Regions from separate parts of the Arthrobacter sp. 2762 genome, predicted to be linked through region 3. Evidence: riboswitches for the same ligand, from Rfam matches in the RefSeq annotation. Region 3 holds a riboswitch; each other region holds the start of a gene.
The links. Region 3 has a riboswitch for S-adenosylmethionine ahead of ABIE18_RS09385 (aminotransferase class V-fold PLP-dependent enzyme). Riboswitches for the same ligand answer to the same signal wherever they lie in the genome.

Region 1: linked by a shared signal. The riboswitch ahead of ABIE18_RS18850 (DUF1737 domain-containing protein) and the one ahead of ABIE18_RS09385 (aminotransferase class V-fold PLP-dependent enzyme) in region 3 are both predicted to bind S-adenosylmethionine.
Region 2: linked by a shared signal. The riboswitch ahead of metX (homoserine O-acetyltransferase MetX) and the one ahead of ABIE18_RS09385 (aminotransferase class V-fold PLP-dependent enzyme) in region 3 are both predicted to bind S-adenosylmethionine.
Region 4: linked by a shared signal. The riboswitch ahead of ABIE18_RS15725 (hypothetical protein) and the one ahead of ABIE18_RS09385 (aminotransferase class V-fold PLP-dependent enzyme) in region 3 are both predicted to bind S-adenosylmethionine.

Annotation. Positions count from the first base shown of each region.
Region 1 covers NZ_JBEPSI010000011.1:53,637-57,817, reverse strand. Annotated here, with positions in the region: gene ABIE18_RS18860 (O-succinylhomoserine sulfhydrylase) at 1-870, opposite strand, end outside; gene ABIE18_RS18855 (rhodanese-like domain-containing protein) at 871-1,281, opposite strand; gene ABIE18_RS18850 (DUF1737 domain-containing protein) at 1,278-1,544, opposite strand; SAM riboswitch class IV at 1,559-1,670, opposite strand; gene ABIE18_RS18845 (NtaA/DmoA family FMN-dependent monooxygenase) at 1,837-3,165, shown strand; gene ABIE18_RS18840 (aromatic amino acid ammonia-lyase) at 3,165-4,181, shown strand, end outside.
Region 2 covers NZ_JBEPSI010000002.1:173,603-177,783, reverse strand. Annotated here, with positions in the region: gene ABIE18_RS04920 (VOC family protein) at 1-129, opposite strand, end outside; gene ABIE18_RS04915 (bifunctional o-acetylhomoserine/o-acetylserine sulfhydrylase) at 356-1,672, shown strand; SAM riboswitch class IV at 1,811-1,925, shown strand; gene metX (homoserine O-acetyltransferase MetX) at 1,940-3,061, shown strand; gene ABIE18_RS04905 (hypothetical protein) at 3,090-3,581, opposite strand; gene ABIE18_RS04900 (winged helix DNA-binding domain-containing protein) at 3,626-4,181, opposite strand, start outside.
Region 3 covers NZ_JBEPSI010000004.1:181,145-185,325, forward strand. Annotated here, with positions in the region: gene ABIE18_RS09380 (class I SAM-dependent methyltransferase) at 1-314, opposite strand, end outside; gene ABIE18_RS09385 (aminotransferase class V-fold PLP-dependent enzyme) at 401-1,810, opposite strand; SAM riboswitch class IV at 1,842-1,955, opposite strand; gene hisN (histidinol-phosphatase) at 2,138-2,950, opposite strand; gene rsgA (ribosome small subunit-dependent GTPase A) at 3,005-4,120, opposite strand; gene aroA (3-phosphoshikimate 1-carboxyvinyltransferase) at 4,123-4,181, opposite strand, start outside.
Region 4 covers NZ_JBEPSI010000008.1:123,344-127,524, forward strand. Annotated here, with positions in the region: gene ABIE18_RS15715 (helix-turn-helix domain-containing protein) at 1-189, opposite strand, end outside; gene ABIE18_RS15720 (sodium:solute symporter family protein) at 455-1,996, shown strand; SAM riboswitch class IV at 2,209-2,328, shown strand; gene ABIE18_RS15725 (hypothetical protein) at 2,345-2,629, shown strand; gene ABIE18_RS15730 (hypothetical protein) at 2,642-2,836, opposite strand; gene ABIE18_RS15735 (VIT1/CCC1 transporter family protein) at 3,091-4,181, shown strand, end outside.

The DNA.
Region 1 (4,181 bases), on a different contig from region 3:
CTTGACCCAGCTGATGGCGGGTTGCTGCTCAAGCCATTCTGCGATTTTCAAAGCGGAGGCTGAACTGTGGTTCACGCGCAAGCCAATGGTCTCCAGGCCTTTGGTCAACACCCAGGCGTTGAACGCGGAGAGCGACGGTCCGGTGTGCCGCATCAGCTGCTTGACCGGGCCATCGATGAATTCCTTGGTGCCCATGATCGCCCCGCCAAGGACACGTCCCTGGCCATCGATGTGCTTGGTGCCGGAGTACACGATGACGTCCGCGCCCAAGTCACCGCAACGCTGCAGCAGGGGAGTGGCAAAGACGTTGTCGACGACGACGGTCGCTCCCGCAGCATGCGCCAGCTCGCTGACGGCGGCGATGTCCACGATTTCCTGCATGGGGTTGGACGGCGACTCGAAGAACACGGCGGTGGTCGGTTCGGAGAGGGCAGCACGCCACTGGTCGAGGTCGGGACCGTCGACAAACACGGTCTCGACGCCCCAACGTGGCAGGATCTCGTTGAGGATCACGAAGCACGAGCCGAACAGGGAACGGGCGGCCACCACGCGATCACCGGCAGCCAGGAGGGCACCCAAAGCGGTGAACACCGCGGACATGCCGGACGCCGTCGCAAAGCACGCTTCGGTTCCTTCGAGCAACCGCAACCGCTCCTGGAACGTGGCTACGGACGGGTTGCCGTAGCGGGAGTAAACGAAGCGTTCGTCCTCGCCGGTGAAGGCACGTTCGGCGGCGGCAGCGGATTCGTAGACGAAGCCGGAGTTCAGGAAGACGGGTTCGGACGTCTCCTGGAAGTTGGTACGGTCAAGGCCACCGCGTACTGCCTGGGTGTCAGGGCTCCAGCTGGCGGCATCGGGATTGAAAGTCACTTAGTCGTTCCCCAGGTTGGTTGGCAGGCCGCGGTTCTTCCAGCCGTTGATGGTGCGCTCGCCGTAGCGGTCCGGGTCACCTTCGAAGCCCTCGAGCACGTTGTAGGCGGTGAACCCGGCCTGCGTCGCGGCGATGGCGGCAGAGATGGAGCGCTGGCCTGAGCGGCAGATGAAAACGAGTTCCACGCCCTCGCCCTCGGGTGCCTGCTGCTGCAGGTCCTCAAGGAAGCGGGAGTTGGGAATGCCACCGGCGAGGTTCCACTGAATGAACAGGGGATCATTCTCTGTGGCTTTGGTGTCCGGAATGCCGATGTGTGCCCACTCGGCCTCGGTGCGGACGTCTACCAGGATGGCGCCTTCTTCAAGCTTGGCCCACGCGTCCTGCGGGGTCAGGTCACCTGCGTAACTCATGCGTGTCCCTCGAATGCTTCTTCGTCGTCGTCGTTCTCCAACTGGTCAACAGCATTCGCGACGGCGGCGTCTGCGTTGGCGATGGCAGCGGGCAGGACGACCGCCTGCGCCACGATGACATCCGTGCCATTGAACGTGGCTGCCGGGCTGCCGTGGAGCACGTAGCCGTCGGCGAGGGCCGTGGTGATCCGCTCGCAGAATTCACGGGTATCCGGCCCTGTAATCAGGCGGTAGGAGAGTTTTTCTTCAGTGGGTTCAGGCATTGGCTGGTGCTCCTCAGTCACGCTTGCAGTTCGAAGTGTCGATACGCCGAGTAGTCACCTGAGGCACCCCGCCGGAGAGAGGGTTGCCGACCAGCAAGTCAGGGCTTGGCGCTGGTGCTCATTACTCAAGAAAAACGTAACATCCCGCGGCGGCGGCCCGCACTTGCAAGCGGTTACGCGGTCGTCATGTTGCGTAACCGGCCGGCGCTGGGGTAGCAGCCCAAATGTGACGCCCCGGGAGCATAATTGACGCAGTACGACCCCCTGTAACTTCGCAAGAAATCAGGTCGCGGTGAACGGACAAGGCAGCTCTACACTCAAGCCCATGCTGCATTTTGGATGGTTCGTGGGGCACGGTTTTGGTGTCCAGGGGTGGGGAACTCCCGGTTACAGCCTGGGCTACGACTGGAAGAAACCTGCCCTGTATCAAGACGCCGTCCGCGCGTTTGAGCAATCCGGCCTTGACCTCTTCATCATCGAGGACTCCCTTACTGTTCCTGATACTTATGGCGGCACCGCCGAGGTTTCGCTGGCACACGCCTCCTTTGCGCCCAAGCATGATCCTTTGGCGCTGGTCCCGTACCTTCTGTCCGCCACCAAGCACCTTGGGATTGTGCCGACTGTCAGCGCTTCGTTCTATCCGCCCTTCACAGCCGCACGGCTCCTGGCCACGCTGCAGCACTTCTCCGAGGGCCAGCTCGGCTGGAACGTTGTCACCTCCGGCAGTGACCTGGCGGCACAGAATTACGGGTTGGACCAGCAGATTGAACACGACCTTCGGTATGAGAAGGCGGAGGAATTCGTCGACGTCGTCCGGCAGCTTTGGCGCAGCTGGGAACCCGGCGCTGTGCTTGAGGACGTTGAAGCCGGCGTGTTCGCCGACCACACCAAAGTGCACCCCATCAGCCATCAGGGTGACTTCTTCAAGGTCCGCGGTCCGCTGAACACCGCACCTCTGCCGGAGGAGCCCGTACTGGTGCAGGCCGGTGCTTCTCCTCGGGGCAAAGCGTTCGCGGGTGGGCATGCAGATGTGGCGATCGCCTTGGCGCGTGGCGTTGACGGCATGAAGGCCTACCGGGATTCCATCCGTGCCGAGGCTGCCAAGGCTGGCAGGAACCCCGACGACGTCAAGGTACTTTTCGTGCTCAAGCCCACCGTGGTTGGTTCATCAGCCGAGGCCGAGGAGTTGCGTGCGCAGCGCCGGGAGCTTACCCAGCGTGATATCGACAGCCAGCTCAACTCGATCTCCTACCTGTCCGTGATCGACTTCAAGCAGTTCGACCTCGATGCGCCGTTGCCTGAATTGAGCACCAACAGCAACCAAGGCACGTTGGAGCACTTCGCCAAGGCAGCCCCTCCGGGGTCTACCCTGCGCCAGATCCTGCAGGCACGCAGCGGTGGTGCCGGCGATTCGATCATCGGCACGGTTGGTGAAATCGCGGACTACCTCGAGGAGACCGGCGAGGCTGTGGGTGGCGACGGCTTCCTCTTCTCTGGCTTCGTGGACCCCGTCACCGTGCACGGAGTGCTGGACAAGCTCACTCCCGAACTGCGACGCCGTGGCCTGTTGAGGAAGAGTTACGGCGACGGCGGCTTCCGCCAGAATCTTCTGGACTTCTGATGTCCTCCGAGCCCATTTCCTCCGAGCCCGGAACCCTGCTGATCGGCACATCGCCGGTGGACCCTGAAAGCGTGGCGCAGGCTGCCTTGGATCCGGCGTTTCACGTGAAACTCAACCACGATGCGTTGTCTTTGATCGGCCGCTCACGCGAAGTGCTGGAGCGTGCGTCGACCTCAGGGCAGAAAATCTACGGCCTCAACACCCTCCTCGGGTCCGGACGCGATACGGCTGTGGAGGAGAGGTCGGTTCTCGCCTATCAAATCCAGGTAGTCAGATACCACAACAGTGGTGTGGGCGACCATCTGGACCGGCCCTCCGCTCGCGCCGTGATGCTCGCCCGGCTCATCGGATTCAGCCGCGGCGGCTCCGGTGTACGCCCGGAGACCGCCCAGTTCTATGCGGAACTACTAAACCGTGGAGTTCTTCCCGCCATTCCCCGCGAAGGCTCAGTCGGCTCATCGGACCTCACCCAGCTCGCCGCCGTCGCCGCCGTCGTCATCGGTGAAGGTGAAGCGATCGATGCGAACGGCACCTTGGTACCCGGGGCGAAAGCGCTCGCCGACGCAGGTCTTCAGCCGTTGCGACCAGCGCCCGGTGAGGCCCTGGCCCTGGTCAGCGCCAACGCTTACTCGGTAGGCGCCGGCACCCTCGCCTTGGTGCGCCTGCAACAGCTGGCGGAACTCGCCGACGTCGCGCTTTCCCTCTCGCTTGAGGCCATTGCAAGGTACGACGGCGGTGGAAACCTCAGCCCGTTTTCGCCGGCTATCCAAGCGGGCAAGGCGGTGGACGGGCAGAAGGTCTCGGCGGCCGCGGTACGTTACCTGTTGCGCGGCGGGTGGTTGGAGGACGTTCGCCCCGAAGTATCGGTGCAGGATGCTTTGTCATTCCGTTCTGCGCCCCAGACGCACGGCGCTTTTCGCTCCTTGGTTTCACAGCTCCGCGCTGCTCTGACGGTGGAGCTGAACGGACGTGGCGACAACCCGTTGGTTGATATCGAAACCGGGCACATGGTGTCC
Region 2 (4,181 bases), on a different contig from region 3:
GTTCCGGGTACCGAAGCGCGGGTGCACTCCGCCCCGGACTGCGTCCACTCCCAGAGCTGCGGAAATTCGTTCGGTAGTGGCCAAAAGGCCATCTCGTTCACAAGCGTAAGAGACGTGATCCATGCGCATGGCTTCATCTTGGCACTTTGTGATCGGGGTCTCAGCTAAGGGAAGCCTAACTAACATGGGACCTTGTTGCGCGCCGCCGGAAGGCGTCACGCCGGGTCGCGTAAAGACTGAAAAATACTGCCTTCGTCACAAAGCTGTCCAAGCACCCGGGCGCTTCCTAGACTGGCCCCAGCCCACGCCTACAGCGATCAACGGCAAACCCGCGCGCCACTAAGAGGAGAATTCAATGTCCCAAGGATGGTCTTTCGAAACACGCCAGATCCACGCAGGGCAGGAGCCTGACTCTGCCACGGGAGCGCGGTCGCTTCCGATCTACCAGACCACGTCCTTCGTTTTCCCCAGCGCAGAGAGCGCAGCCAACCGCTTTGCCTTGGCCGAGCTCGCCCCGATCTACACCCGTATCGGCAACCCAACACAAGATGCCGTGGAGCAACGGATCGCCAGCCTCGAAGGCGGACTGGGCGCATTGCTCCTTAGCTCCGGACAGGCCGCGGAAAGCTTCGCCATCCTGAACATTGCCGAGGCCGGAGACCATATCGTCGCCAGCCCCAGCCTTTACGGCGGCACCTACAATCTGCTGGCGCACACGCTGAAGAAGTTCGGCATCTCCGTGACGTTCGTGGAGGACCCGGACAACCTGGACCAGTGGCGGGACGCCGTGCAGCCCAATACCAAGCTGTTCTTCGGCGAGGTGGTGTCCAATCCGCGCCAGGACGTGCTGGACATCGAGGGTATTTCACACGCCGCGCATGAGGCTGGTGTGCCGCTGATCGTGGATAACACGCTTTCCACCCCATACCTCATTCGTCCCATCGAATGGGGAGCGGACATCGTGGTGCACTCGGCTACCAAGTATCTGGGCGGCCACGGTGCGGCGATCGCCGGCGTGATCGTGGACTCCGGAAACTTTGATTTCGGCAAGGACCCGGAGCGCTTCCCCGGATTCAATACTCCGGACCCCAGCTACAACGGACTCGTTTACGCCCGGGACCTTGGCAAGGACGGCGCGCTCGGAGCCAATCTCTCCTACATTCTCAAGGCCCGTGTGCAGCTGCTGCGCGATCTGGGTTCGGCGGTTTCCCCCTTCAACGCCTTCCTCATCGCCCAGGGGCTGGAAACCTTGAGCCTGCGCGTTGAGCGCCACGTCTCGAACGCCACTAAGGTGGCGGAATGGTTGGAAGGCCACGACGACGTCGAATCGGTCGCCTTCGCGGGTCTGCCGTCCAGCCCTTGGTACGACCGTGGCCGTAAGTATGGGCCGAGGGGTACGGGTGCAGTGGTGGCATTCAACATCAAGGGTGGCGTCGAGGCCGGCAAGCGATTCGTCGACGGCCTGGAGTTGCACTCCCATGTTGCCAACATCGGTGACGTCCGCTCGCTGGTTATCCACCCGGCGTCGACTACCCACAGCCAGCTCACGGTCGAACAGCAGCTGGTTGCGGGCGTGAATCCAGGCCTTGTCCGCCTGTCCGTGGGAATCGAGCACGTGGACGACATCATTGCTGACCTGGAGGCTGGTTTCCGGGCTGCCAAAGGCGCTTAGCGGGCGGCCGCCCGCCGACGAAAATTCGCCGGGCGGCCCTTCGCCGTGTGTGTTCCTGAACGAAGCGGCCCCAAACCGTCACACAGATGTCACATTCTTCGCCAAAACAGCGGTATTTTTCCTAGACTCTACGTATTAGGTCATGAGTGCCAGTGACAGCCCCGGCTTGCTGGCCGGCAACCCTCCTCCGCGGTGGGGTGCCCCGGGTGAAGACCTGGCCTGTCGCACGCAAGGCGGCAGGCAAGCGCGAGGTTAGGTGTCAAAGGAATGACCATTACTGCTACAGCACCCCCCAAACCGGGCAAAGAAGACGGGACGGTCAAGTACGCCGGCGTAGGTTCGCTGGAACTTGAAGCCGGCGGTTTTCTCCCGGACGTTGTGTTGGCCTATGAGACCTGGGGGCAGTTGAACACGGATGCGTCCAACGCAGTCCTCGTCCAGCACGCACTGACGGGAAGCACGCATGTGGCCCGCGGTGCCACTGATGAGGAAGGCTGGTGGGAGCAACTCGTTGGCCCCGGCGCGACGATCGACACCAACCGGTTCTTCGTTATCTCCATCAACATTGTGGGCGGCTGTTACGGCAGCACGGGCCCATCGTCCGAGGCGCCGGACGGGCGGCCCTGGGGATCCCGCTTCCCCCTGATCACTTTGCGCGACAGCACGGTGGCTGAAGCCCGCCTCGCCGACGCGTTGGGGATCAAGTCATGGCACGCCGTCCTTGGTGGTTCCATGGGTGGGGCGCGGGCACTCGAGTGGGCGGTGACGTTCCCTGAGCGTGTCCAGCGGTGCGCAGTTATTTCTGTCGGCGCCTACAGCACAGCCGAGCAAATCGCTTTCGCCCAGTCGCAGACACTCGCCATCCGCCAGGACCCGAACTTCAACAACGGCGATTACTACGGTGGACCAACTCCTGAGGCGGGCCTTGCCCTGGCCCGACGGATAGCCCACATCACGTACCGATCAGCGCTGGAGCTTGATTTCCGCTTCGGCCGGGAAGCCCAGCACCAGGAGACGCCCTTAGCCGCTCCTGTCCTGGGGGAGCGTGGCCGCTACCAGGTGGAAAGCTACCTCGACCACCAAGGCACCAAGCTGGTGCGCCGGTTCGATGCCAACAGTTACATCGCCATCACTGAGGCACTCATGTCCCACGACATCAGCCGGGGCCGGGGCACCTTGCGGGAAGCCTTGGCCAGCGCCACTGCTGAATTCTTTGTGGCAGCCGTCGACTCCGACCGCCTCTATTTCCCGGCCCAGTCATTGGAACTGGCACAAAATCTGCCTGGCGACGTGCCCGTCCACCTGATCGAGGCCCCCATCGGGCACGACGGCTTCCTCACCGAAATCGGGCAACTGTCGGCCCAACTGCATCAGGCCTTCTTCGCCTAACGGCCAGGCTTTCTTCGACTAGGCCCGCTCAGCCGTTCATGATCTCGCCGCGCTGCTTCATGTAGTCCTCCATGGCGATCTCGCCGTTGCTGAACTTGAGGTCCAGTTCGGCCAGCTTTCGCGCGCGGAAGCCTTGCTGCTCAGAGCCGCTGTTGGTGGGGAAGGCAGGTGAAGAAGCGTTCGACGGCGGTCCTGCCGGCGGTTGCGCATCGGCAGGGCGGACGGTGGCGGGCTCCCCGGGATAGCCCGGGTAATTCTGGGTGGGATACCCCTGTGCGGGATAGTTCGGTCCCGGAAGATTCTGCGGCGGGTAGCTCTGCTGCGGGTAACCCGGTCCTGGAAGATTCTGCGGGGGATAGCCGGGGCCCGGATAGTTCTGGCCAGGATAGTTCTGACCCGGGAAGCTACGGTCCTGGAAATTACGGTCCTGGAGCCGCCGCGCCCGGGACCTGTTGTAAAGACGGATCCCCATGGGAATCAGCCACGAGCAGACGATGATCCAGAAGATCAGATTGTTCACGGTGCAGGCCTCCTAGGTCTTAAACCCAGCTTAGTCCCGCCGTTTCACACCAGCTTTGTCTCCATGCCCAGGAACCTCCCGTAGCGTTCCACCTCTGCCTCCAAAGCTTGTTGTTCGGCTGTTGTGACGGGCCGGTTCATTCGGACATCGAGTTCGCAGATCCCACCGGAGAAGCCGTGGCGCCACCATCCGGCCAACCTGCCATCCAGCAACACCACGTGAATGGGAGCATCGCCCTCCGGGAAATAGGGTGCCCTTCCACCGAGGTAGTGCCTCGATTGGGAATAGCCCATCACGTATTCGTCGTAGCACTGGATGAGATCGACACGGGGGAGCAGCGGCCCATCATCAGCTGGCGGGGGAGTCGCAGCAAGTGCTTCCACGTCTTCTGCTGGCAAGTAGAAGTCCAGGCCCTCAATCGCCACAGGCACCAAGGCGCTGGGAGCGGACTCTTCAGCTATCTGTAAGCCAAGCCGTACATCCTTCATGGTCAGTCCGGACCACGCGGCACAGTCCTTGATGGTTGCAGGTCCGCGGCTGGTGAAGTATCGCAGGGCCAGCTGGCCCAAGGCCCACTCACGGTCATCGCCGATCAAGGGC
Region 3 (4,181 bases):
CCCGGATAGGACTTTCGAAGTTGCTCCAGCATGTCTGTGGAAGGATCGACGGCGGTCACCTGCAGACCGCGCTCCACGAGCAGTGCCGTAAATTTTCCTGTGCCTGCACCAATATCCGCGGCGGACTTCGCTCCAGGAGGAAGAAGCCAATCCACTGAGTCTGTGGGATAGCCGGGCCGAACGCGATCGTAGTGTTCGCCGCCGTCCTGGAAGCTCTGGCCCAGTTCGTGGCGGCGCGTGGCATGCAGCTTGGGACCACCTGGCCTGCCAGCGCTGCCGGAAACACCTCCGCCGGAAACACTGCCGGAAGGCACGGCCACGCACAGACTCCTTTACCGCGAACGCCAGTTACCCTACGAATTTACCGCACAGTACGCGTGTGTCAGTCAATCGTGCTGTTTCAGTCAATAGTGCAGGGTGCAGCCCCTGCGGTGCCCGGGGTGTTTGGAGCCCATTCCGGATAGATGCGGTGGTCGTTGGCCGGTACCCAGCGGCCTTCATCCACTACATAGTCCCAACCGAGACCCGTGCGCTTGAGTTCTTCGATACCAGCCAGGAGTCGTGTGGCATCCTCCAAGCGGGAGCCCACGCCGAAGCTGGCGCGCAGTGAGCCGGAAGGGAGTCCCAGCCGCTTGAGCAGGGGATGGGCGCAGAAGCGGCCGTCCCGAAGTCCTACACCGTGTTCGGCGGCGAGATAGGCGGCCACCAGTCCGGCGTCGAATCCTTCCACCGAGAAATTGACCACGCCGATAGTGTCTTCGGAGTCGCTGAAGATCCGGTGGACGGTCACGCCGTCGATTGCTTCAAGTCCCTGCACGAGGTAGGAGCGGATGGCAGCTTCATGGGCATGCCAGGCATCCTGGTCCAAGCCGGCAAGCACCTGCGTCGCGCGGGCCAATGTTGCCGCGCCGAGGACGTTGGGGGAGCCACCCTCGTGGCGGGCGGGACCTGAGGCCCAGCTGACCGAGTCCAGGCGCGCCTCACGAACAGCGCCTCCGCCGGCAAGGTGGGGAGTACCGGCGTCGAACCAGTCGGGGCGGCCCACAACGACACCGGCGCCGAACGGAGCGTAGAGCTTATGGCCGGAGAAGACGATGTAGTCGACGTCTGCGGCGGCGATGTTGATGCGGCGGTGGGGGGCCAGCTGCGCGGCGTCCACCACAATCCTGGCACCGTATTCGTGTGCAAGTGCTGCGAGTTCGGCGATCGGCAGGATTTCACCGGTCACGTTCGAGGCCCCGGTGACCGCCAGCAAAGATACGCCGCCTTGGCTGAGTTCCTCGCGGAGCTTGGCCAAGGTAGCGGTCAGTGTCGAAGCAGCTACGACACTGCGGTGAGGGACGCCCTGCCAGGGAAGGAGATTGGCATGGTGCTCGATGTCCAGGTAAAGGACCTCGCCCGTTGGCTTTCCGTCCAGTTGCGGGAGGCAGCCCGCCAACAGGTTCAGCGAGTCCGTGGTGTTCCGGGTGAAGATGACGGAATCGTCGGGACGGCCGCCGACGAATTCGCGGACGATGTCGCGGGAGTTCTCGTAGACCGAGGTGCTGATCTGGGAAGCGTAGCCTGCGCCGCGGTGGACACTGGCGTAGTAGGGGAGGATCTCGTTGAGATACGCAGAAACGATGGTCAACGCGGGAGCGGATGCCCCGTAGTCGAGGTTGGCGTAGCGGACGTGGCCACCCTGGATCAGGGGAGCTTGCAGCTCCGCGCCTGTGACGGCGGCCAGGGGCCTGCCCGCAGCGGCTTCGTGCGCTGCTTCTTCGACCGCAAGGGACGGCAGAACGGTGGAGTTGAACGTAGCAGTGCTCATGGGACCTCACTCAAGAGGGACCCCCTATGGGGATCCGCGCTTGCCGTATCCGTTCCGGACCGGCCAGGTCGTCACCCGGGGCACCCCACCGCGAATGGAGGGTTGCCGGCCAGCAAACCGGGGTTTAGCGCTGGCACTCGTGACCTGTAAAGAGGTTAGGTCACGCATCTGGCCTGCTCCAAAGTCGCTTCGCTTTGTTAAGCACATTGTTACGACGGGTCCGGAAACCGGGCTTTGGGCGAAGAAAAGACGGCGGATGCCCCGAAAAGGAGGCATCCGCCGTCGAAAATTCTATGCAAAGCCGGTTGGCTTGTTGGTGCCGCTGGGTCAGAGGAGGTCATCCAGGGCAGGGTTTAGCCGCTTGAGGACCTCTGAATGCAGGATGGAGTTGGTGGCCAGGGCATTGCCGCCAAAGGGGCCGTCCTCGCCTTCCAGCGAGGTGAAACGGCCGCCGGCTTCCGTCACAATGGGCACCAGCGCTGCCATGTCGTAAAGGTTCAACTCTGGCTCGCAGGCGATGTCCACGGCCCCCTCGGCAACCAGGCAATAGGACCAGAAGTCGCCATAGGCGCGCGTGCGCCAGATGTCTTCCGTCAACCCCAGGAACTCGTCCAGATTGCCGCGCTCTTTCCAACCGGAGAGGCTGGAATATGACATTGAGGCATCCGCCAAGCGCGAAACGTTTGACACCTTGAGCCGGGTGGCTGAGGCCAGGGAGCGGCCCATGTAGGCCCCCATGTCCTTTGCCGCCCACCAGCGCTTGCCCAGCGCGGGAGCGCTGACAACTCCAACGACCGGCTCGCCTTCGTCAACCAGTGCGATCAGGGTCGCCCACACGGGAACGCCCCGAACAAAGTTCTTTGTTCCGTCGATGGGGTCGATGATCCAACGCCGGGAGCCATGGCCGCTGCTGCCGAACTCCTCGCCGAGGACGGCGTCACGGGGGCGCGAGCGCGACAGTTGGCCACGGATGGCTTCTTCCGCAGCCTTGTCGGCATCCGTCACGGGCGTGAGGTCAGGCTTGGTCTCGACCTGCAGATCCAAAGCCTTGAAGCGGTCCATGGTTTGGGCGTCCACGGAATCCGCCAGCACGTGGGCCAGTCGAAGGTCGTCGTTGTAGCTGGAAACGGGTTGGGTCATGCCACCAAACTATCGTGAAACGTTCCGTGCAGCTGGGATGTGGAGCACCAATGCTTAGTTGACGGTACCCAGTTCCTTGGTCTCTTTGGCTTCCAAACGAGGGTCCGCGCCCAGTAGTCGTCGGAGCGAAGACAAACGGGCCACTCCGGAAGGACCGGCATGTCCCTCGTTCACCCAGGCGTCCAGGCCGCAATTGATGGCGCTGGCATCGTGCTTGCAGCCGCGGTCGCAAGCTTCCGTGCCCGGTTCCAAATCGGGGAAGGAATGCAGGATGCGGTCGGGGTCCACGTGCGCCAGTCCGAAGGAGCGGATACCGGGGGTATCGATGATCCAGCTACCCGGCGGCGCGTCTGCCAGTTTCAGGGCCAACGCCGACGACGACGTGTGCCGGCCCCGCCCGGTGACGGCGTTGACACCACCGGTAGCCCGTTCGGCTCCGGTCAGGGCATTAACCATGGTGGACTTGCCGACGCCCGAATGGCCCAGCATGACAGTCACTTTTCCATCAAGGTGGGCCCGCAATTCGGCAACGGCTCGGCTGTCCAGCCGCGCGGACAGTCCGTCGTCCGAGCGGGCATCAATTCCGGACGCTTCATCATCTGCCGTACGGCTGATGATGATGGGAAAGTCCAGGCTGAGATAGTTGGACAACAGCTCGGCAGGGTCCTTGACGTCTGCTTTGGTGACGAGCAGCAGCGGCTCGATCCCGGCGTCGTAGGCTGCAACCAAGGCGCGGTCAATAAAGCCGGTTCGGGGCTCCGGATTGGCCGCGGCGACCACCACCACAAGTTGGTCTGCGTTGGCCACCACCACTCTTTCGATGGGGTCGGTATCATCAGCGCTGCGCCGGAGCAGTGTCTTCCGCTCCTCAATGCGGACCAGCCGCGCAAGGGTGTCCGGCTCTCCCGATACGTCGCCCACCAAGGCGACGAAATCGCCGGGGACTACGGGGTTTCGTCGCAGTTCACGCGCGCGTGCAGCGATGATAATGCGTTCATCCGAGGAGTCTTCCCCAACGATGGCGGTGTAGCGCCCGCGGTCTACCGTGATGATCCGGCCGATGACGGCGTCATCATGACTGGGGCGGTCTTTGGTGCGGGGTCTTGATCCTTTTTTGTTGGGACGGATCCGGACGTCGGATTCGTCCCAGGAGCTTGCGTCGCGGCCCATGGTCAGTTGCTGGCCTCACTGGTGACGGTCTCGTCGTCGCCTGTGCCGTGCTGCAGCATGG
Region 4 (4,181 bases), on a different contig from region 3:
GCAAAGGGTGACGAGGGAAGCGACCGACGGCGAGGTCAGGTCCCTCTCGACGCGGCTGAGGAAGCCCTTGGTCAGTCCCGTGGCGTCCGCCACTTGCTCGATGGTGAGGCGCTGCGCCTGGCGGGCTGCGCGGATTCTGGAACCAATGGCAACGGGAACGTTGCTTGGTTCAACGGGGAGAGCCTTCATTCACGAACCTTTCAGGCCTGTCATTGGGCCCTGTCATTGCAGCAATAGTAGCGGGATCACGGGCTGTGGGAGCCACAAACAGCCCAACGATGACCAAAGCCCCTTGACTGTTACTCCGATCACAACATATCCTCATAGGCAACAAGTGTTGTCTGTGAGGCACAACACGAACCCAATCTCCAATCATCAGCACGGAGACTTCGGCGCTTCGCAGGAGTATCGTCGAAAACCCCAACCTCCGTGCACCAGCTCCAAGGAGCCACTCATGGACTCATCGTTCATAAACATCGCCATTGTGGTGGTGTACCTGCTTGCCATGCTCGCATTCGGTTGGTGGGGCAAGTCCCGCACCAAGAACAACAGCGACTTCCTGGTGGCCGGCCGCCGCCTGGGACCCTTCCTTTACACAGGCACCATGGCCGCAGTTGTCCTCGGTGGCGCATCCACCGTCGGCGGCGTCGGCTTGGGCTACAAGTTCGGCATCTCGGGGATGTGGCTGGTAGTCGCAATCGGCTCCGGCGTCCTCCTCCTGAGCTTGCTCTTCGCCGGGACCATCCAGCGCCTGAAGATCTACACGGTCTCCCAAATGCTGAGCCTTCGCTACGGCAGCAAGGCTACGCAGACCTCCGGAATCGTCATGCTGGCCTACACCCTCATGCTCTGTGCCACATCCACCGGCGCATACGCCACGATCTTCGTCGTCCTCTTCGACTGGGAACGCTGGATGGCGATCGCCGTCGGCGGTGCGATCGTGCTTGTTTACTCGACAATCGGTGGCATGTGGTCCATCACGTTGGCCGACCAGGTCCAGTTCATCATCAAGACCGTAGGCATCTTCTTCCTGATGCTCCCGTTCGTCATGAATGCGGCCGGAGGACTGGATGGCATCCGTCAGCGTGTCGATGCGAGCTTCTTCCAGATTGACGGAATCGGTCTCCAGACGATCATCACGTACTTCGTTGTTTACACCCTTGGACTCCTTATCGGCCAGGACATCTGGCAGCGCGTCTTCACGGCCAAGACTCCCAAGGTTGCACGCTGGGGCGGCGCGACGGCCGGCGTTTACTGCATCCTCTACGGTGTAGCCGGCGCCTTGATCGGCCTGGCCGCCCGGGTGGCGCTCCCCAACATTGATGTCGCCAACCTCGGCAAGGACGTCGTGTATGCCGAAGTGGCAACGCACATCCTGCCCATCGGCATCGGCGGCCTGGTCATGGCCGCAGCTGTTGCAGCCATGATGTCCACTGCTTCAGGTGCCCTGATTGCCGCCGCCACCGTGGCTCGCGCAGATGTTGTTCCGTTCGTTGCCAGCTGGTTCGGCAAGACCATCAACACTGACGACACCGAAAACCCCGAGCACGACGTCAAGGCCAACCGTTACTGGGTTCTTGGCCTGGGCATCGTTGCGGTGCTGATCTCCATGGCCGCGCAGGACGTGGTTGTTGCCCTCACCATTGCCTACGACATCCTGGTAGGCGGCCTCCTCGTCGCGATCCTCGGCGGCCTCGTCTGGAAGCGCGGAACCGGTATCGCTGCTGCCTGGTCCATGGCAATGGGCTCGATTCTGACTCTGGCCTTGCTGATCCTGTTCGCAACTGGAGCCATTCCGAGCGTCGATGGCGTTTACGCCAACGAACCCATCTACTACGGCCTGGCAGCGTCGTTCGTGGCCTATGTCGTGATTTCCCTCCTCACGCCGCCCACGGAACCAGAAGTTCGGGCCGCTTGGGACAAGCGCGTGGCCGGTGCGGTCTCTGACGAATTGCCCCTGGAGGCCCACCCTGTCAGCAGCCACCACGCCAGCTAGCTGAGCAGACCCAGCCCCAAGTAATGTTCGACGGCGGCGCCGCCCCTTCCCGGGGCAGCGTCGCCGTTGCGCTTTCCGTCTAGATTCGGGCGTTGCGAGGGCCACTCTGCGCCCCATCCACACCCTTTGGCACGCACACCAGGCCCCACAACGCAGGGGATCCGAGGACCACACTTCTCCAGGACAGCACTCCTCCAGTACAGTGGTCCCAGCTTCAAGAGAGGTGGCGCCAAGCTCCGACTGGCCACACACCAACCCCATGTTCACGGGTGGTTCGGATGAGGAAGCGGCCCGTCCCGGACCAGAGACAACCGAGCGGGCAAGAGCACTCCCCCAAAGGAGCAGTCCTTGCCGTACCAAGCCCTCAGCACCCCCACCGAATCCGAAGCGCCCACCGTCCCGGTGATTCCCGGCGTCGACCTTGTCCTTGGGACGGTGACCCTGTTCGTGAACGGTGGCCTGAGCCGGTTCCGGCACCACGAAGCGCACCTGATAGCAAAGGCCCTTGCCCAGGCTGTGCGTCCGTCGCGGTGGTGTGATTCGTCGAGGACGTTGACGGTGACTGTTGCAGCGCTCGGGCGTCCGGCGGGACTGGAGCGGCATTTCAGATTCGGTGAAGAGGGCCCTGCCTAGAAGAAAACGGTCCTAGAATTCTTCGTCTTCTTCCCCGCGGAATTCTTCGGTTTCATCCAGGGGAACAACCCGCTCGTCGTCGTCCGGGACGTCGATTTCCTCCACCCAGGGTTCGTCGACTTCCTGGTCATCGCTATAGTCGTAAGCGGGGTCTGACTCGATGGTCTCCCGTTCCGGGTGGTTGGCGTGCGGTTCGGTGGTGTCCATGCTGCAACCTCCGTCTGGTGGGCTGGCAAGCAGCCTGCTGACCGAGTGCGGGGAGGGCCCCCGCCCCTGTCCTTCCATCTGAGCACTGTGCTTGAACAGGGTCAAGGCACGCCCGGAGCAAGGCAGGATCGAGCCCAAAATTAAGGCATGCCGAACATTCCATCTAAGGAATACCGGCCAAAAATCCGCGCCAATAAGCGGTACAGTGGGCGTGCAATGGGGCCGCTACTACCCCACCCAGCACAGGAGAAAAAGTGCAGAAGCACCAGGAATCCCACGGTTCGTCGAGCCCCGCTCCGGACCCCGCCCCCGGATCCGGAACACCGCCCCAACCAGTCCCGCCCACGTCCGCGGACATCAGGCGCTGGCGTCAATACCTGGCCGACGAGCGGGCCGAAGCCGCCGTCTACCGGGAACTCGCCCAGCGTCGTGACGGCGAAGAACGCCAGATCCTGCTCGCCCTGGCCGAGGCAGAGGGAAGGCACGAGGCACACTGGCTCAAGCTCCTCGGAGAGCACGCTGGCATGCCGAAGGGAGCTTCGACCCGTAGCCAGCTACTGGGCTTCCTGGCCCGGCACTTCGGCTCTGTGTTCGTGCTCGCCTTGGCTCAGCGCGCGGAAGGCCGCTCCCCTTACGGCGCCGAACCTGCCGCGACCCCGGCCATGGTTGCCGACGAACAAATCCACGAAGAAGTTGTCCGGGGCCTTGCCACGCGTGGACGCAACAGGCTCTCCGGTACCTTCCGCGCCGCCGTTTTTGGTGCCAACGACGGCCTGGTGAGCAACCTTTCACTGGTTATGGGTATGGCCGCAACGGGCGTTCCCAGCCCAGTGGTCCTTATGAGCGGTGTTGCCGGATTGCTGGCCGGCGCCCTGTCCATGGGGGCCGGCGAGTACGTTTCGGTCCGCTCGCAACGGGAGTTGCTCAACGCCACGCTGCCCACGCAGGCTACCCTCACAGCCGCCCCTTCTTTGGACATCGAACACAATGAGCTCGTGCTGGTGTATTTGGCCCGCGGCATGACCCGTGAGGCCGCCGAGCACCGCGCCGCCGAACGCATGGGACTGTTCAGTTGCGACTGCGATCCCAGCCTCTCCTTGCAACCCGAGAAGGAGCAACCCACTGACGACCACGAAACCGTGGGGTCTGCCTGGGGCGCTGCGATGTCCAGCTTCTGCTTCTTCGCCTCGGGTGCGATCGTGCCCATCCTTCCGTTCATTTTCGGCATGACGGGTGCGGCGGCACTGATGGTAGCCGGTGTTCTGGTGGGCATCGCGCTCCTGGCGACTGGCGCCGTCGTCGGACTGTTGTCCGGGACCTCACCGCTGAGTCGTGGCTTCCGGCA